Linked DNA regions of Pseudorhodoplanes sinuspersici. The protein of the gene in region 2 interacts with the protein of the main gene of each other region in a pairwise test. Links are inferred from orthologs where the notes say so. Each region holds a gene or a part of one and is shown on either strand. Other genes may lie near its edges. The genes, in order: CAK95_RS10520 and grxD.

Evidence for each region.
Region 1: the proteins of grxD (region 2) and CAK95_RS10520 interact in binary tests that used the Escherichia coli proteins (3 or more experiments, as listed by UniProt). The link is inferred for Pseudorhodoplanes sinuspersici from one-to-one orthologs.

The regions. Positions count from the first base shown.
Region 1 is NZ_CP021112.1:2,158,778-2,174,255, forward strand. The notes cover bases 122-3,108. They hold CAK95_RS10520 (BolA family protein), read right to left. Parts: upstream 1,758-3,108; coding sequence 1,485-1,757; downstream 122-1,484. Other genes in these bases: CAK95_RS10515 (LysR family transcriptional regulator), read left to right, coding at 563-1,450; CAK95_RS10525 (J domain-containing protein), read left to right, coding at 1,902-2,525; cobS (cobaltochelatase subunit CobS), read left to right, coding at 2,739-3,108. Also shown: more of cobS, read left to right, coding at 3,109-3,737; cobaltochelatase subunit CobT, read left to right, coding at 3,783-5,690; CAK95_RS10540 (esterase-like activity of phytase family protein), read left to right, coding at 5,720-6,751; rpmB (50S ribosomal protein L28), read right to left, coding at 6,814-7,104; CAK95_RS10550 (DUF3108 domain-containing protein), read left to right, coding at 7,313-8,152; CAK95_RS10555 (helicase-related protein), read left to right, coding at 8,533-11,853; CAK95_RS10560 (RNA-binding S4 domain-containing protein), read left to right, coding at 11,857-12,228; ferredoxin FdxA, read left to right, coding at 12,306-12,641; CAK95_RS10570 (CarD family transcriptional regulator), read left to right, coding at 12,869-13,657; CAK95_RS10575 (formylglycine-generating enzyme family protein), read left to right, coding at 13,975-14,928; CAK95_RS10580 (arylsulfatase), read left to right, coding at 15,076-15,478. UniProt on the Escherichia coli protein: Transcriptional regulator that plays an important role in general stress response. Has many effects on cell morphology, cell growth and cell division. Acts by regulating the transcription of many genes, including dacA (PBP-5), dacC (PBP-6), ampC and mreB.
Region 2 is NZ_CP021112.1:5,417,339-5,432,780, forward strand. What follows is about bases 11,664-14,614. They hold grxD (Grx4 family monothiol glutaredoxin), read right to left. Parts: upstream 13,333-14,614; coding sequence 12,994-13,332; downstream 11,664-12,993. Other genes in these bases: CAK95_RS26470 (bifunctional diguanylate cyclase/phosphodiesterase), read left to right, coding at 11,664-12,981; CAK95_RS26480 (RidA family protein), read right to left, coding at 13,466-13,933; CAK95_RS26485 (BolA family protein), read right to left, coding at 14,085-14,321; CAK95_RS26490 (hypothetical protein), read left to right, coding at 14,496-14,614. In the rest of the region: CAK95_RS26420 (caspase family protein), read left to right, coding at 1-627; CAK95_RS26425 (CaiB/BaiF CoA transferase family protein), read left to right, coding at 679-1,890; CAK95_RS26430 (hypothetical protein), read right to left, coding at 1,903-2,421; CAK95_RS30250 (hypothetical protein), read left to right, coding at 2,722-2,853; CAK95_RS26440 (response regulator), read right to left, coding at 2,850-3,227; CAK95_RS26445 (Bug family tripartite tricarboxylate transporter substrate binding protein), read right to left, coding at 3,349-4,323; CAK95_RS26450 (aspartate dehydrogenase), read left to right, coding at 4,443-5,249; murI (glutamate racemase), read left to right, coding at 5,278-6,066; CAK95_RS26460 (autotransporter family protein), read right to left, coding at 6,073-9,318; rpsD (30S ribosomal protein S4), read left to right, coding at 9,691-10,308; more of CAK95_RS26470, read left to right, coding at 10,555-11,663; more of CAK95_RS26490, read left to right, coding at 14,615-15,221; CAK95_RS26495 (ABC transporter substrate-binding protein), read left to right, coding at 15,299-15,442. UniProt on the Escherichia coli protein: Monothiol glutaredoxin involved in the biogenesis of iron-sulfur clusters.

The DNA.
Region 1 (15,478 bases), 3.3 Mb from region 2 along the record:
ACTCGTGGGTTGCGTGAACTGCGTCTACCAAACATGTCCATAGACATGCCTTTAGTGCGGTTCGATATGCAGCGCGATTTGGGAGCGGCAAATTTACTCGATGTGTCGCGGTCCTTTGTGACCGTCATCGACGTCGGCTCGATTGCAAGGTTGCGCTTGCAGCGGCCCTCTGCGCATGTCCGTCAGTCGACCTCATATCGTATGTAGGCGTCGAACAGGGCTTCGGTTGTGTCGGGCTGGACATAGCATTGTCTTCGCGACGATGCGCCCCGGCCTGTTTGAAAATTGTAACGAAGACTCCGATTCAGCACTTCGCATTCTAAAGTGCGCGCTTCATGTCAGCCCGCAGCAGTATGCGAAGAAGATTCGACCGCCAGTTTATAGGTGGCCGATGTGTTCAGGTCGATAACAGGGAGCGTACGGACATATTTGCAGCTTGGGAAACCATTCGTGAAGCGAAGGGATGTCGATCGAAAATTTGATTCCGGGTGGTTCGAAGCCTGAAGGGTGCATAGTCGTTTACTGACGAGGGACGGGTCCGATGCAGCGGCGGCATGAGAGCATGAATATACCCATCGAATTGCTGAGATCGTTTGTCAGCATTCAGGAAACCGGCAGTTTTACAAGATCCGCCGAGCAATTGCGTTTAACGCAGCCGGCGATCAGTGCGCAGATCAAGCGCTTGCAACAGCTTGTCGGCGGCGAGGTCTTTGCCAAATCGGCTTTCGGTGTTTCCTTGACCGAAAAGGGCGAGATCGTCAGCCGTTACGCAAGGCGCATCCTTGCAATGAATGACCAGATTCTGTCCTTGTCGGGTTCCGGCTCGGTCTCGAAGTCGCTGCGGATCGGTATTCCGAATGTTTTTGCTGACAGCATGTTGTCCAACGTGATTGTCGCTTGCAGAGGTGGCTCCGATGGCGAACGGACACAGTTCTCCTGCGAGCCCTCTCAAGACCTCGCCCGCAGCCTGGCCAGCGGCTATCTTGACCTGGCGTTCATTGTCTCGCCCAGAAATCCTCCGGCGCAGCCCATCTATCGCTGGTCAGAACAATTGTGCTGGTCTTGTGCGCGTGATTTTTTGTTGAGTCCGGGAGCTTCCATTCCCCTTTTAAGCTGGCCTCATGGCATATCCGATCAGGCTGCCATTGAAGCGCTTGAGAATGCGGGGCTGCAGTACCTGATCGTATTTGTTGCATCCGACCTTGCTGGCCACCTTGCGGCCCTGCGATCCAGGATGGGCTATTTCGTTCTGCCCGAACGCGTCGTTCCTGCCGATCTAAAGATCGCACGCGAACATTATTTGCCCTCGCTCCCCACTTGCGAGGCTGGAATTTACATTCGGGAGGGTTTGGAAACGTCGAAACCTGTTCTGGCGATCGCCGACGTCATGGCGGATATTATTGGGCCCAGGACGGGTAATCCTTCCATGCGGCCCAGGGAGAAAGTGTGACCCCCAGGCTGTCGGAGTGGATCGTGATCGTGGTTTATTGGCCCTCGCCGGGAGCGGCGGCATGAATCGCAAGCGCATGGACCCCTCCGGCAAGTTCCGAGGCGAGCGCAGCGTTGATGGAGCGGTGTCGCTCGATACGCGACTTGCCGCGGAACGCTTCCGACACAATATAGACGCGGTAATGCGTTTCTCCGCCAGGCCGGTGCCCGGCATGTCCCGCATGCAGGTGTGACTCGTCCTCCACACGAAGGCTTTCCGGCGCAAAAGCTTCCGTCAATTTCTTCGTGATGACATCTTTGGTCTGCATGTCGGCTTGACTCTGAATCTCGCGGCGGCTTTACGGCGCCGTGCTAAAAAAATCCGGTCGGCGTATCAAGACTGTCAAAACGGTATTGATCTCCGAAATGTCAAGTCTTGCAGGTTCGCGCGTAAAGTAAGCATACTAACAACGATGAAGTTTGATTCACCATTCTTTGACCGCATCCGGGTAAAGCCCGGCGAGGATCGTCGTCCGCGCAAGGCCGAGCAAGCCTGCGAATGGGCTGGCTGTAAGAAGGAAGGGACGCATCGCGCACCGAAGGGTCGTGGTCGCGAGAAGGACTATTGGCATTACTGCCTCGATCATGTCCGCGAGTACAATCAGTCCTACAATTTCTTCCAGGGCATGAGCGACGATGACGTCCGCAAATATCAGAAGGATGCGCTGACGGGGCATCGCCCGACCTGGAAGATGGGAACGGGCAACAAGCAGGACGATCCGGGCCGTTTTTACGCGGAAAACGGGATCGACCCCTTTGCCATGTATCGGGAGCTCGGTGGCGAGGGCAGCGCCAAGGCTTCTGCCCGGGCCAAAGCCAAGATCGCGGAAAGCCGGACCATCCGCAATGCCGAGCGCAAGGCGTTCAACACGCTTGGGCTGGAAGTCAGTGCAGCGAAAGGCGAGATCAAGGCTAAATTCCACGACCTGGTGAAGCGGCACCATCCCGACAGCAACGGCGGCGACCGCTCGACCGAAGATCGGCTGATTGAGATCATCCAAGCTTATAATTATCTTAAATCGGTCGGTTTTTGCTGAGCGAACCCTATTTTAGCCGCTTTGCGGGCACGGCAACACAGCTCAGCCTTTTACGAAGCCATTGATATACCTATATTATTGGTTGGCACCTGCTTCCGCAAAAGCGAAGCGGGTTTCGTCGGGCTTCGCCTTTCTGCTAAGTTGGCTTTGATAACCGATTTGCCAACCTGAAAGCGTCATGCGCCTGGTTCTGGCCGGCGCCACGGAGAAACAATGGCTACTGCAAGTGAAGAGATCGCCCAAGGCCCCGGGGGCCTGCCCGACATGAAGGTGTCGGTGCGGCAGGTCTTCGGAATCGATTCCGATCTGGAAGTGCCGGCTTATTCCGAGCCCGATCCGCATGTCCCCGATCTTGACCCGGACTATTTGTTCGACCGTCCGACGACGCTTGCCATTCTCGCCGGCTTTTCACGCAACCGCCGTGTGATGGTCACCGGCTATCACGGCACCGGAAAGTCCACGCATATTGAGCAAGTCGCTGCTCGGCTCAACTGGCCCTGCGTACGCGTGAACCTCGATAGTCACATCAGCCGCGTCGATCTGGTCGGCAAGGACGCGATCGTTATTCGCGACGGCCTCCAGGTCACCGAATTCCGCGACGGTATTCTGCCGTGGGCTCTCCAGAACAATATCGCGATGTGTTTTGACGAGTATGACGCCGGCCGCCCGGACGTGATGTTCGTAATCCAGCGCGTGCTGGAACAGTCGGGCCGCCTGACCCTGCTCGACCAGAACAAGGTGATCCGGCCCCATCCGGCTTTCCGCCTGTTTGCCACGGCCAATACGGTGGGGCTCGGCGACACCACCGGGCTTTATCACGGCACGCAGCAGATCAACCAGGGCCAGATGGACCGCTGGTCGATCGTCACTACGCTGAATTACCTGCCGCACGACAAGGAAGTCGAAATCGTGCTGGCGAAAGCCAAGCATTATCGCAATGAGGAAGGCCGCGACATCGTCAGCAAAATGGTGCGCATCGCCGACCTGACGCGGAATGCCTTCATGAACGGTGATCTGTCGACGGTCATGAGCCCGCGCACGGTGATCACGTGGGCGGAAAATGCCGATATCTTTGGCGATATAGGTTTTGCCTTCCGTGTTACCTTCGTGAACAAGTGCGACGAGCTGGAACGGCCGATCGTTGCCGAATTCTATCAGCGCAGCTTCGGGCGAGAATTGCCGGAATCGTCGTTGAATGTGGCGTTGACGTAAGCTTACCCCCTCCCTGTTAGAGTCGGGAGAGGAAGAAGAAGCCAAATGTCCTCGAACTACAAAGCAAAGCCGTCTCCCAAGGAATCGCCCGCTGAACCGTTCAAGCGGGCGGTGACGGGATGCTTGCGCGCCATTGCCAAGAAGCCGGATATCGAGGTCGCGTTTGCGGCCGAGCGGCCCGGGCTCATCGGCAACAAGATTCGTCTGCCGGAGCCAGCTCGTAAACTGACGCGTGCTGAAGCCGCGATCGTGCGCGGTCATGCCGACGCAGTTGCGCTGAAGCTCGCCTGTCACGATCCCGGCGTGCACCGCAAACTGATCCCCGGCGGGCAGCAGGCGCGTGCAATTTTCGACGCCGTCGAACAGGCGCGGGTCGAAGCCATCGGTTCGCGGCGCATGGCGGGTGTCGCCAAGAATCTGACCGCGATGCTCGATGACAAATTCCATCGCGGAAAATTTGACGACATCACCGACCGGGCTGATGCGCCGATCGAAGAAGCGATCGCCATGATGGTGCGCGAACGGCTGACGGGGCAGATTCCGCCGCCTGCCGCCAGGAAACTCGTCGACCTGTGGCGCCCGATCATTGAGGACAAGGCGGGACGCGGCCTCGATCGCCTGGAATTCGTGATGGAGGATCAGGCGCGCTTTGGCGATGCCATTCACGACCTCCTTGATTCGCTCGACATGGGCGAGGATCGCAATCGCGATTCCGAGGAAAACGACGAGGATTCCGAACAGAACGAAGATGATCGCCGCCAGAATGAGGATGGTGAGGAAGGCGAATCTTCAGAATCCGAAGATATGCAGCGCATGTCGGTCGAGGAGGCGGAAGCCTCTTCCGAGGATGCCGAAGAGGCGACAGCGGAAGCGGCCGATGCGCCAAGCTCGGATATGAATGACGACGCCGATATGGGCGATTCCGAAACGCCATCGGAGCCGTGGCGGCCGCGTTCCGGTCACAACGAATATCGCGGCCCGGAATACGGCGCTTTTGTCACCAAATTCGATGAGGAAATCTCGGCGGAAGATCTCTGCGAACCGGAAGAACTGGACCGCCTGCGCAGCTATCTCGACAAGCAATTATCGCATTTGCAGGGGGTGGTCGCGCGTCTGGCCAACCGGCTGCAACGCCGGCTGATGGCGCAGCAGAACAGAGCGTGGGAATTTGACCTCGAAGAGGGCATGCTCGATCCGGCGCGCCTGTCACGCATCATCGTCGATCCGATGCATCCGCTGTCGTTCAAGCGCGAAAAGGACACGAATTTCCGCGATACCGTCGTCACCCTGCTGCTGGACAATTCCGGGTCGATGCGCGGGCGCCCGATCACGGTGGCGGCGACGTGCGCCGACATTCTGGCGCGGACGCTGGAGCGCTGCGGTGTGAAGGTCGAGATTCTGGGCTTTACGACCCGCGCTTGGAAGGGCGGGCAATCGCGCGAAGCGTGGCTCGCCGCCGGCAAGCCGCCGAATCCCGGCCGTCTGAACGATCTGCGTCATATCATCTACAAGGAAGCCGATGCGCCATGGCGGCGTGCGCGCAAAAACCTCGGTTTGATGATGCGCGAGGGACTCCTGAAGGAAAATATCGATGGCGAGGCGCTGAACTGGGCCTATCGCCGTCTGCTGGCGCGCAGCGAACAGCGCCGTATTCTGATGATGATTTCGGATGGTGCGCCGGTGGACGACTCCACCCTGTCGGTCAATTCCGGCAACTATCTTGAACGGCATCTGCGCTGGATCATTGAGGAGATCGAAACCCGCTCGCCAATCGAACTGATTGCGATCGGTATCGGCCATGACGTGACCCGCTATTATCGCCGGGCGGTGACGATCGTCGATGCCGAAGAACTGGGCGGAGCCATGACCGAGAAACTCGCCGAATTGTTCGAGGAAGACGGTCGCGAGCCCATTATTCCGCGGCGAGGGCCGCCCCGCAGGTTGCATTCGTGACGAAAAATCAAAGGGGCTGGGCGCTGCTCGTGGCAGCGCTTTTTTTGTTGTGTGGCGCACTTTCTCTTGTTTACGCGCAAGGCGCGCCGGCACCGGCTGGCAGCCTTGTGCCGACCAAAATCGATATCCGCGCCACACCGATCGAAGCCTTCGATCCGCGTGAGCCGGCGAAGAAACAGTTCGGCTCGCTGATCTTTCGCGGTGGTCTTGTGCTGTCGTCGCCGCACAAGCAATTCGGGGGTCTCTCTTCCCTTCGTGTAGCTGCCGATGGCAGTCGTTTTCTGGCCGTCACCGATCGTGGCTTCTGGGTTCGTGGCCGCATCACCTATCGGGGCGAGGCACCGACCGGCATTGCCGATGGGGAGATCGCGCCGATGCTCTACAGCGACGGACGGCCGATCACGGCGCGCGGCTGGTACGATGCCGAAGCTTTGGCCGAAGATGGAGGCTTTGCCTATGTCGCGCTGGAGCGCGTGCATCGCATCCTGAAATTCGATTACGCCAAGCGTGGTCTGCTGTCCCGGGGAACGCTGGTTCCGGCATTGCCGGAGATCGCCAAGCTGCCAAGCAACCTTGGCCTCGAATGTCTTCAGGCCATGCCAAAGGGATCGTCGCTGGCCGGTGCGCTGGTTGCCATTTCCGAACGCGGTCTCGATGACGCCCACAACATTCGCGGCTTCCTGATCGGCGGACCGAAGCCTGGAGTGTTTTCGGTCAAGCGGAGCGACGATTTTGATGTCGCCGATTGCGCGGTGGCGCCGAATTCGCAGTTGTTGGTCCTCGAGCGATCCTTTTCATGGCGCCGTGGTGTGGCGATGCGCATTCGCAGCATCCCGCTGGCCGATGTTGTTTCGGGCGCTGTGCTGGAAGGGACGAAGCTGATCTCCGCCGACATGGGCTTCGAGATCGACAATATGGAGGGCCTGAGCGTGTCCCGCACCGCCAAGGGCGAAACCGTGCTGACGCTAGTGTCGGACGATAATTTCTCGATGATCCAGCGGACGATCCTGCTGCAATTCACGCTGCTGGATCGCGATGGCGCGTCCGCCTCCAGGAATTGAACGTGCAAAAACAATCGCCCGCTTTCGCGGGCGATGGGGCCAAATCAGAACGAAGAGGGCTGTCAGCTCGCTGTGGCGAGCTTCTTCTCAAGCTGGCGCTTCAACTCGAGGGCCTTCGGTGACAGTTCGACATCCTTGGCCTTGGCCAGGAATGCGTCGAGACCGCCGCGATGGTCGACTGTCTTCAGCGCATTGGCCGAAATACGGAAGCGCACCGAGCGATTGAGCGTATCGGAGGTCAGCGTCACGTTGACAAGATTCGGCAGGAACCGCCGCTTGGTTTTGCGGTTCGAATGGCTCACCTTGTGACCGGTCTGTGCCGCTTTGCCGGTCAGGTCGCACTTCCGCGACATGGTCAAAATCCTAATAGTTCGAGGCCGCGCCGAGGGCACAATGGCCTTCATGGGATGTCTGCTAGGCCGCGGACGTATAAAGAGGCCGGGCCGGGGCGTCAAGGCAAGGAAGCGGGCGGAACCATACAATCGGCGCATTGGTGGCGAATCGTTTACCGTATGGGGCGGCCCTGCCGGACCGCCCAGAACCGGGCGATGAGGGTGCCGGGTGCCAATTCGACTGAAGAATTTCTACCGGACGGTGGTGGCGGGGGTCATTCTCGGTATGGCTGCCGCTGGTCAGGCGGAGGCTCAGGCCAAGCTCGACGCCCGTTATGCGGTGACGCTGGCCGGGATCAAGCTCGGCGAGGGATCCTGGGTGATCGACGTCGGCGAAGACCAGTTCTCTGTCGCCGCCAGCGGCGCGACATCCGGTCTTGCCCGCATTTTCAGCTCCGGGCGGGGCAGCGGGGAGTCCCGCGGCACGATCAAGAACGATCAATTCGTGCCGGCCCGCTACGCCATCTCGATCAAAAGCGGCAAAAAAACTGAAGACGTACGGTTGAAGCTCAATGACGGCACGGTCAAGGACGTGTCGATTGTGCCAGCGGCCCCGGAACCGCCGGATCGTGTTCCGGTGACCGACGCGCACAAGCGCAATGTTTTCGACCCCATGACGGGTTCGTTGCTGCGAATATCCGGGAACGGGAATCTGATGAAACCGGAAGTCTGCCGCCAGCACACGCCCATTTTCGATGGCCGGATGCGCTACGATCTGACGCTGGCCTACAAGCGGATGGAGCAGGTGAAGGTGCCCGGCTATGCGGGGCCTGCACTGGTATGTGCGATCTATTTCGCGCCGCTTGCTGGCCACGTGCCGAGCCGCGCGGCGATCAAGTACCTGATCGATCAGCGTGACATGGAAACGTGGCTGGTGCCGATCGGCGGCACCCGGGTCATGGTGCCGATCCGGGTTCAGGTGCCGACGCCGCTCGGGCTCGGCGTGATGGAGGCGACCAGCTTCAATGTCATGCCGCGTCCAACCCGCGCCAGCATCAAGATGCAATAGCCGTCTTGTTTTATCCCCGCTGTTCTCCACATTCGTGGACGGAGAGCGAGCCTTGACTCTTTGAGGTTGCTCTGGACTCCGCCGCAGTCCTGCGTGAGCTGACTTTGGGACCACCGCAAACGAGACAAAACACTCGATCTAGGGGAGTTCCTTGGATTTATGCTACATGTCGCGGTGAACGAACGCGAACACTGCCTAAGTCGGCGATTCGGCCGCGATTCGTTCCAGACTCGTTCCAACCCGTCATGGCGGGAGCAAAAAGCGGCTCCAGGTGTTGCGTTGTGGTACAGACCGCGCCATTGGTGGTGATGTGATCGCAACCGGAAGCATCTCCTGACAATTAACTGACCCGCCCTCACGCTTCGGTTTTCGGATCACTGATGCCCATTTCCTTTTCGCCTGGCCCTCGAAGCGACGCCCGCATGCGTGGTGCCGGCGTCACCGCCGTGCTCGGACCGACCAATACCGGAAAGACCCATCTGGCGATCGAGCGGATGCTGGCGCATTCGTCCGGCATTATCGGGCTGCCGCTGCGGCTTCTGGCGCGAGAGGTTTACAATAAGGTCGCGGCGCGGATCGGCCCGGATTCCGTCGCGCTGATCACCGGTGAAGAGAAGATCAAGCCGGCCAATCCGCGCTACTGGGTATCGACCGTCGAGGCGATGCCGCAGGATATCGATCCGGCCTTCATTGCTATCGACGAAATCCAGATCGCCGCTGATTTCGAGCGCGGGCATGTGTTCACCGACCGCATTCTCAATCGTCGCGGGCGCGAAGAAACGTTGATTCTCGGCGCCGCCACCGTGCGGCCCATGGTTGAGCGGCTACTACCCGGTGCGAATATCATTTCGCGGCCGAGATTGTCGCAGCTTACCTTTGCCGGTGACCGAAAGATGACCCGGCTGCCCAGCCGGTCCGCCATCGTCGCATTCTCCGCTGATGAGGTTTACGCAATCGCGGAATTGATTCGACGCCAGCGTGGCGGCGCAGCGGTGGTGCTGGGTGCGCTTTCGCCACGAACACGCAATGCGCAAGTGGCACTCTATCAATCCGGCGATGTGGATTATCTCATTGCGACTGATGCCATCGGGATGGGTCTCAACCTCGATGTTGATCACGTTGCCTTTGCGTCCGACCGCAAATTCGACGGCTATCAATTCCGCAACCTCAATCCCGCCGAACTGGCGCAGATTGCGGGCCGTGCGGGCCGCGCGACGCGAGATGGCACATTCGGGACGACCGGCCGCTGTGCGCCCTTCGACGACGAACTCGTGCGGCAACTCGAGAGCCATTCTTTCGAACCGCTGAAGTTGCTGCAGTGGCGCAATTCAGCTCTCGACTTTGCCTCGATAGGCGCATTACAGGCTTCGTTGTCGGAGGTGCCCACCGAAACGGGTCTGACGCGCGCACCGCTCGCCGAGGATATCCTTATTCTTGAACATGCTGCGCGCGATGAGGACATCCGAGCGCTGGCGAAAACACGGATGGCCGTCGAGCGGCTATGGGAGGCCTGCCAGGTTCCAGATTACCGGAAGATCGCACCAGCCAATCATGCCGAACTTGTCACGACCCTCTATGGATTTTTGATGAGAGAGGGTAAAATCCCGGATGACTGGTTCGCTCGCCAGGTGGCACAGGCGGATCATACCGAAGGCGATATCGACTCTCTCTCCACACGGATTGCGCATGTACGAACCTGGACGTTTGTTGCCAACAGGCCGGATTGGCTCGCCGATCCCGATCATTGGCAAGGCGTTACGCGCGCCGTTGAGGACAAATTGTCGGATGCGTTACACGAACGCCTTACGGCCCGCTTTGTCGATCGCCGCACAAGCGTGTTAATGCGGCGACTGCGCGAGAACACAACATTGGATAGTGAAATTTCAAAGACTGGCGACGTTACGGTCGAGGGCCATCTGGTCGGACGTCTCGAAGGCTTTCGCTTTGCTGCAGACCCATCGGCCGGCGGCTCCGAGGCCAAGGCCTTGCATGCCGCTGCGCAGAAGGCGCTGGCTGGAGAAATCGACACACGGGCCAATCGGCTGTCCCAGGCGCCGGACGAGCAATTCGTTCTGACGTCGGACGGCACGATCCGCTGGACTGGCGACGCTGTTGCCAAGCTGGTTGCCGGCGAAGAGGTCATGCGGCCGCGGATTCGCATTCTTGCTGATGAGCAATTGACCGGCACGCCGCGCGAACAGGTACAGGCGCGGCTCGATCTTTGGACCAAGGCGCATATCGACAAGCTGCTCGGACCGTTGACGGCACTTGCTGCGGCCGAAGATGTCATCGGTATCGCTCGCGGCATCGCTTATCGTCTGATCGAGGATCTGGGCGTGCTGGAGCGGCAAAAGGTCGCCGAGGACGTGAAGGGGCTCGATCAGCCATCCCGCGCGAGCCTGCGGAAATACAGCGTCCGCTTCGGCGCCTATCACATCTACATCCCGCAATTGCTGAAGCCGGCGCCGCGGACGCTGGCGACGCTGCTCTACGCCATCAAGCACGACAACGGCGACATGCGTGGGCTCGATGATGTCCAGCAGCTCGCGTCGAGCGGCCGCACATCGATTCCGGCCAACAAGGACATCCAGAAGAACTTGTATCGCGTTGCCGGTTATCGCGTGGCCGGCGAGCGCGCGGTCCGCGTCGATATCCTGGAGCGATTGGCCGACCTCATTCGTCCGGCACTGGCGTGGCGCGACAATTCGCCAGGCATCAAACCGCCCGGCGCGCTTGATGGTACCGGCTTTACGGTGACAGTCGGTATGACGTCGCTGGTCGGTTCTTCCGGCGAAGATTTCGCGTCGATCCTGCGTTCACTCGGCTATCGCATGGAGCGGCGACCGAAACCGGCCGAGCCGGTTGCATCTTCGCCGTCGGAGCCCGCCCAGACCGCAGACGCAGTTCAGCCATCCGACAATGCAGACGGCAGTGCCGAAAGCGTTTTGAATGGCGAAACTGCCGACGCTGTCGAAACACCGGCCGCGGAAGCGGCCATCGTCGATGCAGCGCCTGTTGCCGAGACCGTGGCGAGCGAACCGGTAGTCACCGCTGAGGCGGTCACTGCCGAAGAACCCGCGCAAGTCGTAGCCGCAGAGCCGGTCGTTCCTGCCGAACCTGTCGTTACCGCTCAGCCTGCCGTTGCCTCAGAGGCTGATGTTGTTTCGTCTGAACCCGCGCCGGAGACGGCTGACACTGCTGAGATCGTTCTCAACGCGGAAGCGACCGCTGAAACGGCAGCAGCACCAGCCGAGCCCGAACTGATTGAGGTGTGGCGTCCGGGTCGCTTCGAGCAACGTGAGCGGCGTCCGCAGGGGCGCCACCATCGCCGCGACAATCGCGGGGCGCCGCGGCAAGCTGAAGGGCAAGCGGTTGCTGCTCCCGCTGACGGATTGCCGGTACAAGCGGCTGATGCAGCGGCAGAGACGCCGCGTCAGGACAATCGGTCGGAGCAGCGCCAGAGGGGGCCGCGTCCGCCGCGCAAGGACCGTCATCAGCGTCACGGGCGGCCTGAAGGCGGCCCGCGACATGAAGGTCAACGCCACGAAGGCCAGCGTCATGGCAAGCCGGGCGGTGGTCATCGTCAGGACGCACGTCCGCGTCCCGATCGGCGCGAGAAAGAGCCGGATCCCAATTCGCCTTTTGCAAAGCTTGCGGCCCTGAAGGCTCAGCTTGAGGCGGATTCCAAGGAGCGCCGCTAACGATTGGATCGGCAGCGTATCGACAAGTGGCTGTGGCATGCGCGTGTGGTCCGCACGCGCACCGCGGCAGCAGGACTGGTCGGTGGTGGTCTCATCCGGATCAATGGCGCCCGCATCGATGCTGCGAGCCGTGCCGTGCGGATCGGCGACGTGGTCACCATTGCATTCGACACAATCAAAATCCTGAAAGTGACGGGCTTTTCGGAGCGTCGTGGTTCCGCAACCGATGCCACCCTCCTATATGAGGATCTGCAGGTGGTTGCGCCGGTTCAACAGGGAAATCCGACGGTTGAACCTGAGGCCGCGACCCGGCGCCCGAACAAACGCGAGCGGCGCGATATTGTCAGGCTCAAGCGACCTGATAATGATCATTGACGGTTCGCAAATGCAGTGCCTTGCGTGGCGGTAACCCTTAAGCTAGGGACAAAATGCTGCGCCTGTCTGGAGTTAGAATGACTTACGTCGTCAACGATAGTTGCATCCGCTGCAAGTTCATGGACTGCGTGGAAGTGTGCCCCGTCGATTGCTTCTACGAGGGCGAGAACATGCTCGTCATCCATCCTGACGAGTGTATCGATTGCGGCGTCTGTGAGCCGGAATGCCCCGTCGAGGCGATCAAGCCGGATACCGATCCGGGCTTGGAGAAGTGGCTTTCGCTCAATGCCGAATATGCCAAGGTCTGGCCGAATATTACCGCCAAGAAGGAGCCGCCGGCCGACCACAAGGAATGGGAAGGCGTGGAGGGCAAGGAGCAATATTTTTCTCCGGAACCCGGTACCGGCAATTGAAAGCTTCCCAGGCTATCCTTCTTAATCTTTTCGCCTGATTTTTGCCGTCGAAATCGCCGCTGGCGGGCTTCGCAGCGCGTTAACACATTGATTTTTACGGAAAATGTGTTATACAAGCGTCATAGGAACGACATAACCGAACCCCTTTCGGGGAGCACGCAATTTTCGGGTCCGTTCCGGAGGAAGCCGTCATAGAAGGAGCGTGATTTTTATCACGCGCGCGACCCGTGGCAGATAAATCGCGTTCAAAGAGCAAGAAAGCGTCCAGCGACAGCAAGCGCCGGGCGAAAAAAGCCTCCGCCGCAACCCGGCGGACCTCAACGGCTTCGCGGCACGCTGGCCGTGGGGCTCCCGTGGCTAAGGCAACCAGCCGGCCGAAACCGGCCGGTGAAGGAGCGACCTCCGGAATGACTGTTAATAAGAAGGCCACCACTCAACGTCAGGGCTTCAAGACCACTGAATTCGTCGTCTATCCGGCCCATGGCGTGGGCCAGATCATGGCGATCGAAGAGCAGGAAGTGGCTGGCGCCAAGCTTGAACTGTTTGTCATCAATTTCGTGAAGGACAAGATGACCCTGCGCGTCCCGACGGCGAAGATCGCCTCGGTTGGCATGCGCAAATTGTCCGAGCCGGCCATGGTGAAGCGCGCTCTGGAGACCCTGAAGGGCCGCGCCCGCATCAAGCGTACCATGTGGTCGCGCCGTGCGCAGGAATACGAGGCAAAGATCAATTCCGGCGACATCGTCGCCATCGCCGAAGTGGTGCGCGACCTGTACCGCTCCGAGCAGCAGCCGGAGCAGTCCTACTCAGAACGCCAGCTTTATGAGGCGGCGCTGGACCGTCTGTCGCGCGAAATCTCGGCCGTGCAGCACATTACCGAGACCGAAGCGGTGAAGGAAATCGAAGGCGCGCTCGCGAAAGGCCCGCGCCGCGGACCGAAGCCGGCTGAAGGCGCTGCGGCTGACGCCGATGCGGACGCCGATGACAGCGAATCCGTGGAGGATGAAGCGGCCTGATCCGCTCTGCTCTGCTTGTTATTCTGCAAAAAAGCCCGGTGTTCGCACCGGGCTTTTTCATTGGTCTGCGTTGTTCTGATCGATTCCAATCCATCGAGCATGATGTTGTCCGAAAACCGCTTCGCACTTTTCGGCATCATGCTCTAACCGGCTTCCCTTATGCGCAAGCGACCTTGCGGTGCAGCAACAAGTCGTGATTTTAGAAAACTATTCTAAGCCGAAGAAGAAACTTCCAAAGATTGTGATTGCTACACCTCGTAGAAACCGCGTTGCTCGGACGCGAGCACTGCTAGAGTGCGATATTCCACGGGTGCTCCATGACGGTAACCGAGCTTCGGACGTCCAGTTGCGTCTCGGGAATGTGCTGCATTGAAGGCGGCACCTTTCGCATGGGGTCGGACCGGCATTATCCCGAAGAGGCGCCGGTCCATCGCGTCACCGTCAGCAGTTTCTGGATCGATGTCACGCCGGTGACCAACCGGCAATTCAAGGATTTCGTCAAAGCGACCGGCCATGTGACCGTCGCCGAGACGATGCCCGACCCGAAGGATTATCCGGGCGCGCTGCCGCACATGCTCTATGCCGGCTCGCTGGTGTTTTCGCCGCCGTCGCATCCCGTGAATCTGCGCGACTGGAGTCAGTGGTGGCAATTTCTGAAGGGCGCCAACTGGCGGCACCCTTACGGGCCGAAAAGCAACATCAACGGTCTCGACAATCATCCGGTGGTGCATGTGGCTTATGCCGACGCATTCGCCTATGCGCACTGGGCCGGCAAGGATCTGCCGACGGAGGCCGAATGGGAATTCGCAGCGCGCGGCGGTCTCGATGGCGCCGAATATGCGTGGGGTGAAGAATTCACACCGAATGGCGAGCATCGTGCCAATACCTGGCAGGGCAATTTCCCGCACGAAAACCTGAACGTCGATGGGTTCGCGCGCACGTCGCCGGTGAAAGCCTTTTCCCCGAATGGTTATGGCCTTCACGACATGATCGGCAATGTCTGGGAATGGACATCCGATTGGTATGCGCCAAAACACGAAGCCGATGCGCCGAAAGCCTGCTGCATTCCGGAAAACCCGCGCGGCGCGCGCGAGGACGGCAGCTACGATCCCTGCCAGCCGAACATTAAAATCCCACGCAAAGTTTTAAAGGGTGGCTCGCATTTATGCGCGCCAAATTACTGCCGACGCTATCGGCCCGCTGCGCGGCATGCTGAGCCGGTCGATACATCGACAAGTCACGTCGGATTCAGGTGCGTCACACGAATCTAGCCTGCCACGACAATCAACAGGGAGGAATGCGCAATGCCTAGCTGCCTGTCTATTGGAAAGTTGGCAAGAGTCTCACAAAGGGCACAACACACCAAAACAAATTGGTGCCTGCGAGCAAGCGCAGCGCTGATCGGGGCTGCTGCGCTGATGTCGGTTGCTTTGCCGGTGTGGACGGATGCGCAAGCGCAGGCACCTCAGCCACAACAGAGACCCAATATCCTGTTCATCATGGGCGACGATATCGGCTGGATGCAGCCGGGCATCTATCACCGTGGCCTGATGGTGGGAGAGACACCGAATATCGATCGCATCGGCAACGAAGGCGCGGTGTTCATGCATTATTACGCCGAGCAGAGCTGCACGGCGGGGCGCAATGCCTTCTTCACCGGCATGAATCCGCTGCGCACCGGCATGATCCCGCCGCAACTGCCCGGCAGCCCGTCCTATCTGCGGCCCGGCACGCCGGCCATTGCCAAATTCCTGCTCGACCTCGGTTACAACACCGGCGAGTTCGGCAAAAACCATCTCGGCGATCACACCGACTCGCTGC
Region 2 (15,442 bases):
GCGCTGGCACCGACGCCGAAAGCTTCACCACTGGATTCCTTTGAAGCGGATGCGCAGAAAATGCCCTCGCTGGCCGGCGTCTATCGCTCGACCGGTACCTACCCCGACGGCACAGCTTATACCGGTATGACCGCGATCACACCGGCTGAGGATCAACTCAGATTCACTTGGTGGGTCGGCGGCAAGGTCTATGAAGGGTTCGGTCGCTGGGCCGGCCGCATGCTGGTCGTGGAGTTGAGCGACAACCAGCGCATCGTTTATACGTTTCCAGGCGGCGAAAAAATCGAGGGGGAATGGGCGGACGGCACGGCGACCGACAAGCTCGAACGCGCAGCGCGGGCGGCCGCCCGGCCGATGCCATCGCCGCAAGGACGCTACAACGTTGTCGGCAAGGATCGTGGCAATTCCTATACCGGCTCACTCACCATCACACGCGACGGCGGCAACTTCCTGTTCACCTGGAATGTCCGCGGCACGGTTTTCCGCGGCACCGGGACACGCGATGGCAACCTGATCACGGTCGATTGGGGCAGCGCCACGCCCATCATCTATGCGCTGACCGATGACGGCTATATGATCGCAATCTATGCCGGTGGCCGTTCGCTGGAAGTCGCGCGGCGCAAGTAGCGCAGCGGCGTGGATTGCAGCGTTCACTTCAATCGCGCTAATGCTGGCGGCATGACCGAAAGCAAGAATACCGGCCCCCTCGCCGGCATCCGCATCCTCGATCTGACCAGCGTCATCCTCGGCCCCTACGCGACGCAGATCCTCGCCGATTTCGGCGCCGACGTGATCAAGGTAGAAGCGCCGTCGGGCGACATCATGCGCCATGTCGGCCCCATGCGACATCCGGGCATGGGCCACATCTATCTCAACCTCAATCGCAACAAGCGCAGCATCGCGCTCGACCTGAAACAGCCGAAGGCACGCGATGCCTTGCGCAAGCTCGCGGCCACCGCCGACGTGTTCGTCAGCAATGTGCGGCCGGCGGCGATGGCGCGGCTCGGCCTTGGCTATGAGGACATTCGCGCCGTCAATCCACGCATCGTCTATGCCAGCGCCACCGGCTATGGCGCCGGCGGACGCTATGCCGGCAAGCCCGCTTACGACGATCTCATCCAGGGGCTGACCGGCATCGCCGCGATCTCGCGCGATGCCTGGGGCGGCGAACCGCATTACATGCCGACCGCCATCGCCGACCGCACCGTCGGCCTTTATCTGGCCAACGCGATTTCTGCCGCGCTCTTTCATCGCGAGCGGACCGGTGAAGGCCAGGCGATCGAAATTCCGATGTTCGAAGTCTTCGCCGAATATCTGCTCGGAGATCATCTTGCCGGCCTGACCTTCGATCCGCCGGAAGGCCCGCAATACTATCCGCGGCTCGTGTCGAAACATCGCCGTCCCTATGCGACGGCGGACGGACATGTCTGCGCGCTCGTTTACACCGACACGCACTGGAAGAATTTCTTCCGCGCCATCGATCGCGAATACTTGCTGCAGGACGAGCGCTTCGCAACGCACGGCAATCGCGCCGCGCATATCGATGAGGTCTACCAATTCGTCGCCGACACTTTGAAAACCCGCACCACCGCCGACTGGGTGGCCTTGCTCGATGCCGCGGATATTCCCGTCACTCCGCTGAACAACATCGCGAGCCTGCTCGACGATCCGCATCTCACCGAATCCGGCTTCTTCCGCTTCATCGATCATCCGACCGAGGGGCGCCTGCGCGTCACGCAGGTGCCGGGCTCATGGTCGGGCTCCTCGCCATCGATCCGCAACCTTGCGCCGCCGCTTGGCGAACATACGAAAGACGTGCTGCGGGACGCGGGATTTTCCGATGAGGAGATTGCAGATATTGTTGCAGGGAGCAACACGTCTGCCGGGTGATCACGCTCGACGTTAGGGTCGTCTGCCCGGAGCAACAAATGGATTGGTCTCCGGCCCTTCCTTGGAATTTTTGTCGAAACACTGATCGAGACGTTCAAGTCCTACAGCACTTCCATCCAACGGCAATCGCAGTGTCGCGCCTTCTCCCCGCACCTCAAGCGCATTGGCCATCCGCAGCCGCTCATTGAACGGGCGATCGGCCAGCGCGATGGTGACGGATTTCGATTCCGCCAATGCTTTTGCATCGACGGATTGAGACCCTGCCGCGAGCTTGACCGAATAGGCCTTGCCGCGATCGAGCTTCCACTTCGGCGAATCGATGGACAGCAGCAGCCCGTCAGGATTACGCACGAATGCGATGCCCAAGCCGGTAGCCGTTCGTGTCATCGTGCAATTCTCGAACTTGTCGGCCTTGTAGGTTGTCGCAATCGTCCAAGGACCAACAACGACGGTCTGGGTGTCGAGCGATTGTTGGGCGAGCACCGGATTGGTCAGCATCGCGATACCAACACATGCAAGGATGCTTCGCATCATCGCCTCCGTGTGACCATGCAATGCTGGATTGAACGCTTGACGTGAATGACACGGTTTAACGCTGGCGCAGGAAAACGGTTCCGTCACAGCTTTCGGACGTGTTGCCTGCACAAATTTTAATTGGCAGCCCGCCTTGTTAATTGGCGGCCGCCTTGGCGTCGATCCCCATACCGATTACGAACCGCTGGCCGCGAGTCGCACATGGCGAGTCAAGACGCTGTCAGAAGATAAATGACTCGCCTTCAGGGGGCAGAATCGCGATTCATAAAGATCAATCTGATCGGAACGGGATCCGTCATGCTGCCGCTCTCAAAACCGCTTTTCGCTCAGCAGGACGACCGCCATCTCACACTGGCCGTCGCCGGCACATTGTTCACGGCGACACTGGCCACGTTGGTCGTGCTGGCGACGCTGACCGGCGTGGCTTAAACTCCACTCGCCGTCAGGCGGTCGATATTCGCTTTCATGCCGTCGAGATCGTAAGGCTTGCCGAGAAAACCGATCGGCGCAAACTCCTGCAGGCGGGCTTTGACTTCGCTCTGGTCCTCGCCGCTGGCGACCAGCAACGGCAGATCGGCGTGCGAGTGCCGGATTTCCCGCACAAGGTCGTCACCGCGCTTGTCCGGCAGACCGAGATCCAGCAGCACCAGTCCATAAATGGCACCCGGCGCCTTGAGCATTTCCAGCGCCTCGCTGGCGGTGCCGGCCTCATCGGCCTCGTGGCCGAGATCGAGCAGCATGTCGACCGCCAGCATGCGGATCAAAATCTCGTCTTCGACGACAAGTATCCGGCCTAAACTCATTGTCCCTGCTTTCTCCGGCGGTCGTCACGACCACCGCGAAAACCCTGTAACGGTCAACGGCGGCAGGCTCATGACCCGCCGCCGCATTCATGTCACGCGATCGAACGACGATCGCGGCAGCTTAATCAAGTTGCGCGCCGCTCTGCTTGATCGGTACGGCCCATTTCTCGATTTCGCTCTTCAGGAACTTGCCGAGATAGTCAGGCGTGCGGCGATCAGGTGTAACGACCACCGCGCCCAAACCTGCCAACCGCTCTTTCACTGCTGGCGTATCCATCGCCTGGTTCGCGCCGTCGGCTAGCTTCTTCACGATTGGCGCCGGCGTATCCTTCGGCAGGAACAGCGCGTTCCAGGTATAGGCTTCCATCGGCAGGCCCTGCTCGGCCGCAGTCGGCAGATTGGGCAGGGCCGGCGAGCGCTCCTTGGTCATGATCGCGATCGCCTTGACCGCGCCGCTGTCGATATGCGGCTTGGCCGTGGAAATGATTTCGCACAGGAAATCAATGCGGCCGCCCTGCAGATCCTGCATCGCCGGACCCGTGCCTTTGTAAGGCACATGCACGATGTCGGTGCCCATGGCCATATTGGCGACCACGCAGCCCAGATGCGTCGCCGAGCCCGCACCGGCCGACCCATAGGTCATCTTGTCCTTGTTCTTTTTGGCATGCTCGATGAATTCCTTCAGACCATTCACTGGCAGGTCCTTGCGCGCCGTGATCGCGATCGGCACCTCGGCAATCAGCGCCACCGGTGTGAAATCGGTCAGCGAATTGTATTGCGGCTTCTTGTAGAGCGTTTGCCCCTGCGCATGCGTGCCGACCGTGCCAAGCAGGAAGGTGTAGCCGTCGGGCTTGGCGTCGGCCGCACGTTTAGAGCCGGTCTGGCCGCCGGCGCCGCCGACATTTTCGACCACCACCTGCTGACCAAGGATTTCGCTCATCCGCTGCGCCAGCACCCGGCCGAGCACGTCGGTCGGTCCGCCCGCCGCGAACGGAATGATCATGGTCATTGGCCGGTTCGGATAGTCCTGCGCCGAGGCCGCACCCGCAAACATCAGCACGCCAGCCAGAGCAGCCAGCAGTTTTGTTTTATACATTGAGCATTTCTCCCTCATTTCCCGCCCACTTTGCCTGCCGTGCTGGCCCGGTCAAGCTAGACTTGTGAACCAACCGCCGCACACGTAAACCACCGCCCTGCAAAGGAGATTTGTTAAAAATGGCGGATATTCGGATCGCGATTGCCGGCCTTGGGGCTATCGGGCGGACGCTAGCACGCAAATTGACCGACGGGGTTCCCGGCCTGTCGCTGGCCTGCGTCGCAGCCGGCGACAAGGCCAAAGCGCAGGCCTGGCTGGACAGCCAGGGCATTAAAGCCCCGATCGTCGATCTGAAGGATTTTCCGGCCCATGCCGATGTCGCGGTCGAATGCGCGCCGGCCGCCCTGCTCGAACAGATCTGCCGGCCGATGCTGGAAGCCGGCAAGTCCGTCATTGTGCTGAGCTGCGGCGCTCTGCTGCCGCGTCCGGAATTGACCGAACTGGCAAAAGCCAAGGGCGGCACGATCATCGTGCCGACCGGCGCATTGCTTGGCCTCGATGCCGTCGCCGCCGCGGCCGAAGGCGAGATCAAGTCGGTGCGCATGACCACCCGCAAGCCGCCGGTCGGACTGAAGGGCGCGCCCTATCTCGAGAAGAACGGCATCTCCGTGGATGGCCTGACCGAGGCCAAGCGCGTTTTTTCCGGCAGCGCGCGCGAGGCCGCCGCAGGCTTTCCGGCCAACGTCAATGTCGCCGCGGCCCTCTCGCTCGCCGGCATTGGCCCCGACCGCACGCAGATCGACATCTGGGCCGATCCGGCGGTCACCCGCAATTGCCACAGCATCGAGGTCGACGCCGATTCGGCGCGCTTCACCCTGGCGATCGAGAATGTGCCGTCCGATAATCCGAAGACCGGCAGGATCGTCGCGCTGTCGGTACTGGCAACGTTGCGCAAACTCGGCGCGCCGCTCCGGGTTGGCACCTAGGCACCGGACAAACAACGCGCGACGCGACATGACCGCAGCATCTCCCACCATCCTTGTGTTCGATTCCGGCCTCGGCGGGCTGACCGTCCACCGCGAGATCGTGAAGCTGCGGCCCGACGCGCGTTTCGTTTACGCGGCGGACGATGAAGCCTTTCCCTATGGGCGGCTGTCGGAAGTCGAGTTGCTGACACGCGTCATTGCGGTGATGGCGGGGCTAATCGAAACACATCGTCCGGATCTGATCGTCATCGCCTGCAATACAGCCTCGACGATCGTGCTGGCCGAATTGCGAACGCGTTTCACCGTGCCGTTCGTCGGCACCGTGCCGGCGATCAAGCCGGCCTGCGCTGCATCGCAAACGCGTATGGTCTCGGTGCTTGGCACCGAGGCGACGGTCGCGCGCGAATACACCAAGGCCCTGATCCGCGATTTCGGACAGGGCTGTGACGTCACGCTGATCGGATCGAAGCGGCTCGCCGTTCTTGCTGAAGCTTTACTCAACGGTGAAGACATCGACGACGAGGATATCGCTGAAGAGATCATGCCGTGCTTTTTGGAGAAAGATGGCGCCCGCACCGACACCATCGTTCTCGCCTGCACGCATTATCCGCTGCTGCTCGAACGCTTCAATCGCGTTGCCCCTTGGCCGGTAACCTGGCTGGATCCCGCCCCCGCCATCGCCAAGCGCGTGGTAGCGTTGATCGGACATGGAGAAAGCGTTGCCGGCGCGGTGCCTAGCATTTTTCTTCTCACATCGAAGCGCCCTGCAGCGCCGCTCTTGCAAGCAGCGCTGCGAGGGTTCGGTTTCAGCTTCTAAAAGGCTCTAGAAGACGTAGCGGAAGCGCCCCGCGATCAGGTGAGCGTGGAAATCGTCGCCGCCGAACTTGTAATCGTAATTGAACGACACCGATGATTGCTGACCGATGCTGGCCGAAAAGCCCGCACCGACGATCCCGAAATCGCGACCGATGCCGGCCGTCACGGTCTCGAAAGATCCCGGCAGCGCTGCATCGGCAAAGCTCGCGCTTATCTTCTGCTGGTCGTCGAGGAATTCGTGCTGCCATGCGGCGCGCAATTCGGGCTGGAATGCGCCCCAACCGCCACGCCAGTCCTGCCGCAGGCGAACGCCGAGGCTTGAGCGCAGCGAATCCACATCCTCCTTACCGATGCTCAATGCGGCGGCGCCGGTCTCCGTGAACGCCCCCACCTGGACGGCGGTGTATTGCAGCCCGGCTTCCGGCGTCACCACCAAAGCTCCCCATCTCAAATCCGTGCCGACGCTGGCCTGAGCGGCGAACTGATTGCCGGTATTGGAACTGACATTGGGCGTGCCCACGGCGATGCGCGTGCTGTCATAGCTGTTGTGGCCATAGACAAAGGCGGCATTGAGAAAGCCGCTGTCGCGGAAATACGTGCCGTAAGCCCCGAGCATGACGCTGGTGATCTTGCTGGTGCTGCCAAGCAGGTCGAGATCGGCATTGGTGCGGCCGAATCCGGCCAGGAAGCCGACGATCAAATCGGGCGCCACCAGACGATCGATACCAGCCGTCACCACCGCCGTCGTGTATTTGCTGGACGGCGAATTCTGCGTCGCGCCCTGGCGCGCGAACAACGCGTTGCCGCTGATGAACAGGCCCCATTCGTTGTCACCGGCGAAGCGGCGCTCCGGCGCTTTCAGGATTGCCGGGGTATCGTCGCCCTTCCGATTCAGCGACGCAAAGGCCGCGTGCGCCGATGAATTGGGGCCAGCCGAGGCAAAGGCCTGGGCGATACCGCCATTGTCGCGATCGAACATGGCGGTCACCACATCAAGACCCGTGGCCGTGAATCCCAATCCGTCACGCCGCACGCTGTCCAGCCGCTGGTTCAGCAAGTGGGTGGTCTGGAATGCGGTATCGATGGCGATGCGGCCGAACGCCTGATACGCCGTCGGCGAAAGTTGATTGAGGGCGGCACCGATATCGCTCGATGTCGCAACCCGGTCGAGCAAGGCGACCGTCTCGTAACTCGCACCGTGCTTTGTCGAACCATTGTCGATGATGTTGCCGACCTGCTGGCCCGCTTGCGTATTCGCAAAGGAGGCAAAAGATCTGGCCGCCCCATTCACCGTTTCAAAGCTCGTATAAAGCGTGCCGGCGATATTCACCGTCTGGCCGGCTTGCAGCGCCGCGCGCTTCTTCTCCGTCAGACCGACCTTGTTGTAATTCAGCGTGTCGGTCGCTTCACCGCCATCGACCAGACCGACGATTTTCGAACCGGCCATGATGTTCAGCGTATCGTTGCCGCCTTCGAGATTGATGGCCCGGCCGGTATTGCCGATGATCGTGCCGTGGTTGGTGAGAACGTCCTGTCCCTCGCCCATCTGAATGGCCGAACCATCGCCGCGAATGAAGCGAGTCGAGCCGGTGCCGGTATAGGTGACGCCATTCAGCGTGCCGGCAGAAGCCGTATCGACGGTCACGCCATCCATCAGATAGACGGTGTCATTCGGGTTAGGGATCGAACCATTGCCGATGATCGTGCCGTAGTTGACGATCGTGTCGTTGTCGATCGCGGTACCGGTCTTGTTCTCGAACCGGATGGCATAGCTGCTCTGGCCGACAATCAATCCGGAAGCATAGTTGGTCAGCGTCGTTGCGGCAACGCCGCTGCGCGAATTGTCGGGATTGGAATCGTTGTTCGCAACAATGCCGGCGCCGGCGCCGCTGATCGTTCCATAGTTCAGAACCGTGCCGCCGCCGAAGGCGATGCCTTCGCTGTTGTTGCGCCGGTTGCCCGCATCGCCGCCTCTGGCGCCAGTTCCCTGGATCAAACCGTAATTGGTGATATGGCCTTCGAAATCGATGTCGATGCCGTCACCGTCGCTGCGTGTCGAAATATTATCGATTGCACCGGTGATCGTACCGTAGTTGACGACGGTGGCGTTCGAGCCAGATCCGACGCCCGCACCGTTGCGGCCGATGATGGTCGCACCGGCATAGTTGTAGACAGTGATATCGCCGCCGACATCGGAAGACGTACCGCTCTTGGCGCCTGAAATCAGGCCGCCGGCATAGTTATAGATCGTGCCGCTATTCACGCCGAAATCGATCGCGTCACCCGAGAACCGCACGCCGCCGGCGCTCGATGACAGGGTCTGGCCATAGGCGATGATACGGCCGGCATTTTCGATCACGGCGTTCTGGCCGGGACGGACCGCGTCGTTATCCGCCGCAGTGATCAGGCCGGTCGCCCTGTTGATGATGTGGACCGTCGCACTCGCCGAGTTCAGGTCGCGCCAATCGAGCGCCTGACCGGACCCCACGCCCAGTGTCTGGATCGTACCGGCATTGTCCAGGAGGAACGTGCCCGCCGTCGTCGCCAAGCCGGACGAACCGGTGATGCGGATCGCGTCGTCGAGCGACTGGATGACGCCGCCGGCCTTGTTGAACACCTGGAACGAAACGACATTGTCCAGATTGCCGGTATTCAGATTGATCGCGCGGCTGGCCGACGCGGTGGCGTCTATCAGTCCGCTATTGTTGATCTCCACCGTCCCGAGACCGGTGCGGATCGCGTCATTGCCCAGCGCCTGAATCACGCCGCCAGCGTTGTTGTTGATCTCGACCCGTCCGGTTGCCGACGTGTTCGAAGCAAAATCGAACACCTGCCCGGTGTCGGACGAGAGCCTGCCATCGTTGTTGATCGTGACCGCGCCGTTGCCGATCGAGGCATTCAGCCTGAAGACATCGTCGAAGGATGTGATCAGCGCACCGGCGTGGTTGTTGAGCGTCAGATTGCGTGGCGTGTTGCTGTTGGCGGTGTCGAGCGCGCGGTTGCCCGACTGAATCGTACCGAAATTGTCGATGGTGACGCCCGGCGCCGCCGAGGGCCCGGCCCAGCTGATAGCCGTCGACGTGACCGACAGAACCGCCCCCGCCTCGACAAGGCCGGTCTCGGTCCCGGTGATCGATTTGGCGGTATTGTCGGTCGTTCCTGAAACGACCGTGAAATCCGCGGCAAGAACTGGCAATGAACCGGACGAAGAAACAAGACACGCAACAAGCGCAATGCGGCTGACGCCGCACATCAAATTCCCCATAACGCTAACGACGCCCCAATCAGTTTGTTTAGTGCCCCTGTACGCGGCAGACCGATAGGAACGCCGGATGACACGGAAATGACACCAAGATGACACAAGGCCGGGGCGCCTTCGGCCCAGGCGGGATTGGCGCAAGCTGCTGCCGTTTGGCACGACTTTTGTTTGCCGCCCGGTTTGACACATTCCCGTTTTGCCCATAGAAGACGGCCGTCCGGCGGGCCCCTGCGGCCCGCTTGGCGTTTCGCGACCCGTGGTTCCGGCCATCCGCTTTGGCCAAGGATCCTGTCAGTACCGGGACTATTCCCCGATACAGAGGAGGGCGCGTTTCCTCACACTTTCGGTCAATTTCAAGAGGACGCGATGACCAAGCGCAGTGAAGCAAAGTACAAACTCGACCGCCGCATGGGCGAAAACGTCTGGGGCCGGCCCAAGAGCCCGGTCAACCGGCGTGAATATGGCCCCGGCCAGCACGGCCAGCGCCGCAAGGGCAAGCTGTCCGATTACGGCGTTCAGCTCCGCGCCAAGCAGAAGCTGAAGGGCTATTACGGCGATATCTCCGAAAAGCAGTTCCGCGCGATCTATACCGAAGCGATCCGGCTGCGCGGCGACTCGGGCGCCAACCTGATCGGCCTCCTGGAGCGCCGTCTCGACGCGGTCGTGTACCGCGCCAAGTTCGTGCCGACGATCTTCGCCGCCCGCCAGTTCGTGAACCACGGCCATATCAAGGTAAACGGCCGCCGCGTGAACATCCCGAGCTATCAGGTCAAGGTCGGCGATGTGATCGAGGTGAAGGACAAGTCGAAGGAAATGGCGCTGGTGCTCGAAGCCGTGTCGCTCGGCGAGCGCGATGTGCCCGAATATATCGAAGCCGATCACGGCAAGAAGACCGCAAAATTCCTGCGCGTTCCGACCCTGACCGACGTCCCCTACCCGGTGCAGATGGAACCGAACCTCGTGGTCGAATTCTATTCGCGCTGATCTGGCGCAACATCTTGCGAATACAAAAGGCCGCTCTCACGAGCGGCCTTTTTGCTTTTTCCCCGTCCTGCTTTGCGCACTTGCCACACAGGGCTGGTTCGTTCACTCGAGCTGGCCCGTACGTTCGGTTAAGGTTACACGACGGGTAAGAACTCTTCGGGAGTTCTAATTAAGATTCGAGTATCGAAACACCGTTAACGTTCGCCCTTCCCGGGCCAATGAGCTGGCTCGTCATCCAGGCGAACCATGCTGACCGTGTACAACTGCATCGTGAACGAGCACGACCTGCGGCTCGTTGTTCTTGCCGGTGCCATCTGCGCGCTCGCATCTTTCACCGCCATCACCTTGCTGCATCATGTCTGCAAATCGACCGGCCATCTGCGGTTTCTGTGGCTCACCGTGGCGGCGACCGCGACCGGTTTCGGCATCTGGGCAACGCATTTCATCGCCATGCTGGCTTTCTCGCCGGGCATTCCGAGCGGCTACAATGTCGGACTGACGGCGCTTTCACTCGTCGCGGCCATCATCCTCACCGGCGTCGGCTTGGCTGTTGCGACTTCAAAGGCCTTGCCCGGCACTGCCTGGCTTGGCGGCGCCATCGTCGGCGGTGGCATTGCCGTCATGCACTATACCGGCATGGCTGCGTTCGAAATTGCCGGATGGATCATCTGGAATCCGGTTCTTGTGGCCGTCTCCATTGCGCTGGGCACCCTGCTTGGCGCTGCGGCTCTCGCGGTCGGACTGCACGGCGATACGATCAAATATCGAATTTTCGGCGCGCTGCTGCTGACCGTGGCGATCTGTAGTCATCATTTCACCGCCATGGGCGCAGCCGCGATTGTGCCCGACCCCTCCATTCATGTTTCAGAATGGGCGTTGCCGCCAAGCTGGCTTGCGATCGCCGTTGCTCTGGCCAGCTTCGCCATCATCCTGCTGGCTCTGGCGGGACTTGCGCTCGACATCCGCGACCGCCGCCGCACAGAAGTCGAGGCCGATCGCATGCGTGGCCTCGCCAATGCCGCGGTGGAAGGACTTCTCGTTTGCGACGGCGATCGCATCATGACCGTCAACAATAGCTTCGCCGCCCTGGCCGGGACGAGCGCCGACAAAATGGCCGGAGCAAAACTTGAATCCTGTTTCCCCGATGAGGCGACCCGGTTCAAATTGCTCGGCCGGTCGAACCAGCCGATCGAAGCCGAACTGCGCCACAGTGACGGTTCTGCTGTGCCGGTCGAACTTATTCTGCGGCCGGTCGATTTCGCCGGCAAACCGCATCAGGCCATCGCCGTGCGTGATCTGCGCGCGCGCAAGAAGGCCGAACAGCACATTCGCTTTCTGGCGCATCACGATGCGCTCAGCGGTCTACCCAATCGCTCAAGTTTCAACAAGAAGCTCGATCAGGAGATCGAATCGGCGCTCGCCAACAAGCATCCGCTCGCCGTGCTGTGTCTCGATCTCGATCGCTTCAAAGAGGTCAACGATCTGTTCGGACACGCGGCCGGCGACGCCTTGCTGCAAGCCGTCGCGAAATCCGTGAGTGGCATCCTGGCGCCCAACCAGATGATGGCCCGGCTCGGCGGCGACGAATTCGCAATCGTCCTGCCGGAGCTCGCCAATCCTGGTGTTGCCGGGCGGATCGCGGAGAATATTCTGGAGGTTCTGCGCAAGCAGAACGAGACGTCGGCGACGGCCACGCTGGTTTCGACCAGCATTGGCATCGCGATCTGTCCGAGCGACGGGACAGACCGCGAGGCTCTGCTGAGCCATGCGGACACGGCGCTCTATCGCGCAAAGATGGAGGGGCGTGGCACCTATCGCTTTTTTGAAGCGACGATGGGCGCTGAGGTGCGCGATCGCCGGCTCATCGAGCACGATTTGCGGCATGCAATTTCGCGCCGCGAGCTGAGTCTCGTCTACCAGCCGCAACAGGACATCAAGACCGGCAAAACCACGGGCTTCGAAGCCTTGCTTCGCTGGCAACACGCGACGCGCGGCGCGATATCGCCAAATGTGTTCATTCCGATTGCCGAGGAAAGCGGCGCGATCCTGCAGATCGGCGAATGGGTCTTGCAGACAGCGTGCCGTGAAGCGGTCAGCTGGAATTCGGACCTCGCCGTTGCCGTGAATGTCTCCGCTGTCCAGCTTCACACCGCGAATTTCGCATCGCTGCTGCACGAAATCCTGTTCCAGACCGGCATGCCCGCACAACGGCTTGAACTTGAAATCACCGAAACCGCGCTTGTGCGCGACTTCGATCGCGCACTCGCAACGTTGCGTCAGCTAAAGGCGTTGGGGGTCCGGATCGCGATGGACGATTTCGGTACCGGCTATTCGTCGCTGTCCAATTTGCGCGCATTCCCGTTCGACAAAATCAAGATCGACGGCACTTTCATCAAGTCCGTCGACGTGAACGAACAGGCCGCCACGATCGTCCGGGCGGTGCTGGGTCTTGGCCGGGGTCTCGGCTTGCCGGTTCTGGCGGAGGGCGTCGAGACAGCCAGCGAACTGGATTTCCTGTCCGCTGAATCGTGTGACGAAGTGCAAGGCTATCTGCTCGGCGTCCCGGCCGATATCGGGCAATTCCGGCATCTGACGCACGAAACCGCGGCCGGAGCGGTCCCCGTCATTGCCCGAACGCCCGCGCAGCCGAAGCTGCGCGTCGTCTCTGGCTAACGGCCCAAGAGCCTAGGCCAGCGCCTTGCCCTGTACGGCGAGGCCCTTTTCCAGCATCAGGCTCTGCAATTCGCCGGCCTGGAACATCTCGCGGATGATGTCGCAACCGCCGACGAACTCGCCCTTCACGTAGAGCTGGGGAATGGTCGGCCACTGCGAATAGGTCTTGATGCCCTCGCGCAGATCGCCCGATTCCAGCACGTTGATGCCCTTATAGGGGACCTGGAGGTAATCCAGGATCTGGACGACCTGGCCGGAAAAGCCGCATTGCGGAAATTGCGGGGTGCCCTTCATGAAGAGCACGACGTCATTGCCCTTCACCTCATTATCGATGAACTGGTTGATGCTCATTAGAATTCGATCCTGGTGATATCTGGCCGTCTGCAGCCTGTTCCTGATCGGGAATATAGGTAGCCCGGCCGCGGTGCAACACCGGGGCTCCCCGCCACTCTGCCCCGCCAATCACTTCTTTTGCGGAATTCCGTCACTTTTTCACAGGGGCGTAGAAGGTCCCCTCCACCTCCACGATGTCGTCCTGGTTGAGCCGGTCGACCTCGATGATGGTCCGCGGCGGGTATGGCCCCTGTCCCCACAGATCGGCCTGAACCTTGTTCACGATCGGACGGAACCGGTACATATCGGTGACATAGACGACGAGCCGGACCGCATCGCGAAGGCTCGCACCCTCGCTCTTGGCGATCAATTCCATATTGACGAAGGCTTGCTTCACCCGCGCTTCGTCGCCGGCAACGAGATTATTGGTGGCCGGATCGATGCCGCGCATCCCGGCGATGAAGACGAAATCACCCGCACGGGTGCCGAGGTTCCAGGTGCCGGTCGGTTTGATCGCACCTTCGGGCGCTAATGTCTTGACGCCGTTCGGCGAGAGCTGCGCACTAGCCATTGGCGCTGCAATGAAAAGAAAGGCCAACGCGATCCATAGCGACTTCATGTCCCTGGTCCTGTTGTGGGGAAACGCCGGCCTGACAATGCTAGAGCATGATGCCGAAAAGTGCGAAGCAGTTTTCGGATAACATCATGCTCCAGCGTGTATAGCCGAACGCCTGCACTCACAACATCACAGCTAGATCGGGACTTGAGATTTACCCTTCAGGGACGCCCGTCTGCAGCGCCAGTGCGTGCAGTGCACCACCCATCTGGCCCTGCAAGGCCTTGTAGACGAGCTGGTGTTGCTGAACGCGCGACTTGCCGCGGAAGCTTTCCGCGAGCACCGTCGCCGCATAATGGTCCCCGTCCCCGGCAAGGTCGCGGATCGACACCTGCGCATCGGGGATGTTGGTCTTGATCAGCCGCTCGATCTCGGCGGCGTCCATCGGCATGGTCAACTCCTCACATCGGTATCGCAGCCCGGCCTCTGCCGGACCACAAGATCGCTTGCATTAGAAATATGGTGATTTCCCGTGCCTGACAAATGTGTTCACCGCAAACTGCTGACGCGGGAGCTCCGAACGATTATGCTTCCACAACCTTGGAAAAAGACAGGGCGGGGAAGCGTGGTTTTTGACATCGGATCGCAGGGCCGGCTCATCGGCCGAGCCATCGGTTTCGCGACACTGGTGATGCTGGTGCTGAGCACCGGCCCTGCCCTGGCACAGAATATCTTTGACCTTTTCAAACCCCCGCCGCCGCCCCCGCCGCAGCAACAGATGCCGCCACCGCAACAGCGGTCGCAGCCGGCGCCGCGGCCACAGAAGTCCTCGCCACCGCGTGTTCAGAAATCTCAGCCTGCACCCGCCGTGAGTACATCGCCGAATGCACCGTTCGGCGAAGTCCGATCGGCCTGCGGGGCAGAAATCAGGTCGACCTGTGCCGGCGTGGTCCCGGGCAGCGCGGATTCGGTACAATGCCTGAAGCGCAACTTCGCGGTTCACTCGCCGGCCTGTCAGGCGGCCCTCACCCGCGCGGGCAACCCGGCCGTCCAGCCGGTCGCGGCTCCGGCAAAAATCACCGCGCCCGCCGGCACCGCCGAAGAGCCGCGGCGCGTATCCACCGACCGCGTGGAGCCTGCTTCCGCACCGGCAGAGCCGCTGAAGATGGCACCTGTGACGAAGCTGCGGCCAACCCAGGAAGCCCGCTTCGTCAACCGCTATTGTCGGGAGGATCAATCGTTGTTGTGTCAGGGTGTCCCCTATGGACAGGGCCGCGTCCTGACCTGTCTGGCCGGGCAACAGGCCTCGTTGACCAGCGAATGCAAAAAGGCCCTGGTTTCGCGCCGCTAACAGCGAGTTGATGTGAAGTTTCTGCCGCCGATGGATAGCGTGCCTAAAGCGTAGGACACCGGTCAGGGGGGCCCGTCATGCGGATCTTGAAATGGCTGCCGGCAACCCTTGCCGCAGCATGTCTGCTTTGGGCCGGACCGACCTTCGCGCAACAGCCTGTGAAGATTCGCGTCGCCTGGATCGCACCGGTCTCCAACTGGGCGTCGCTGCTCTTGGAGAAG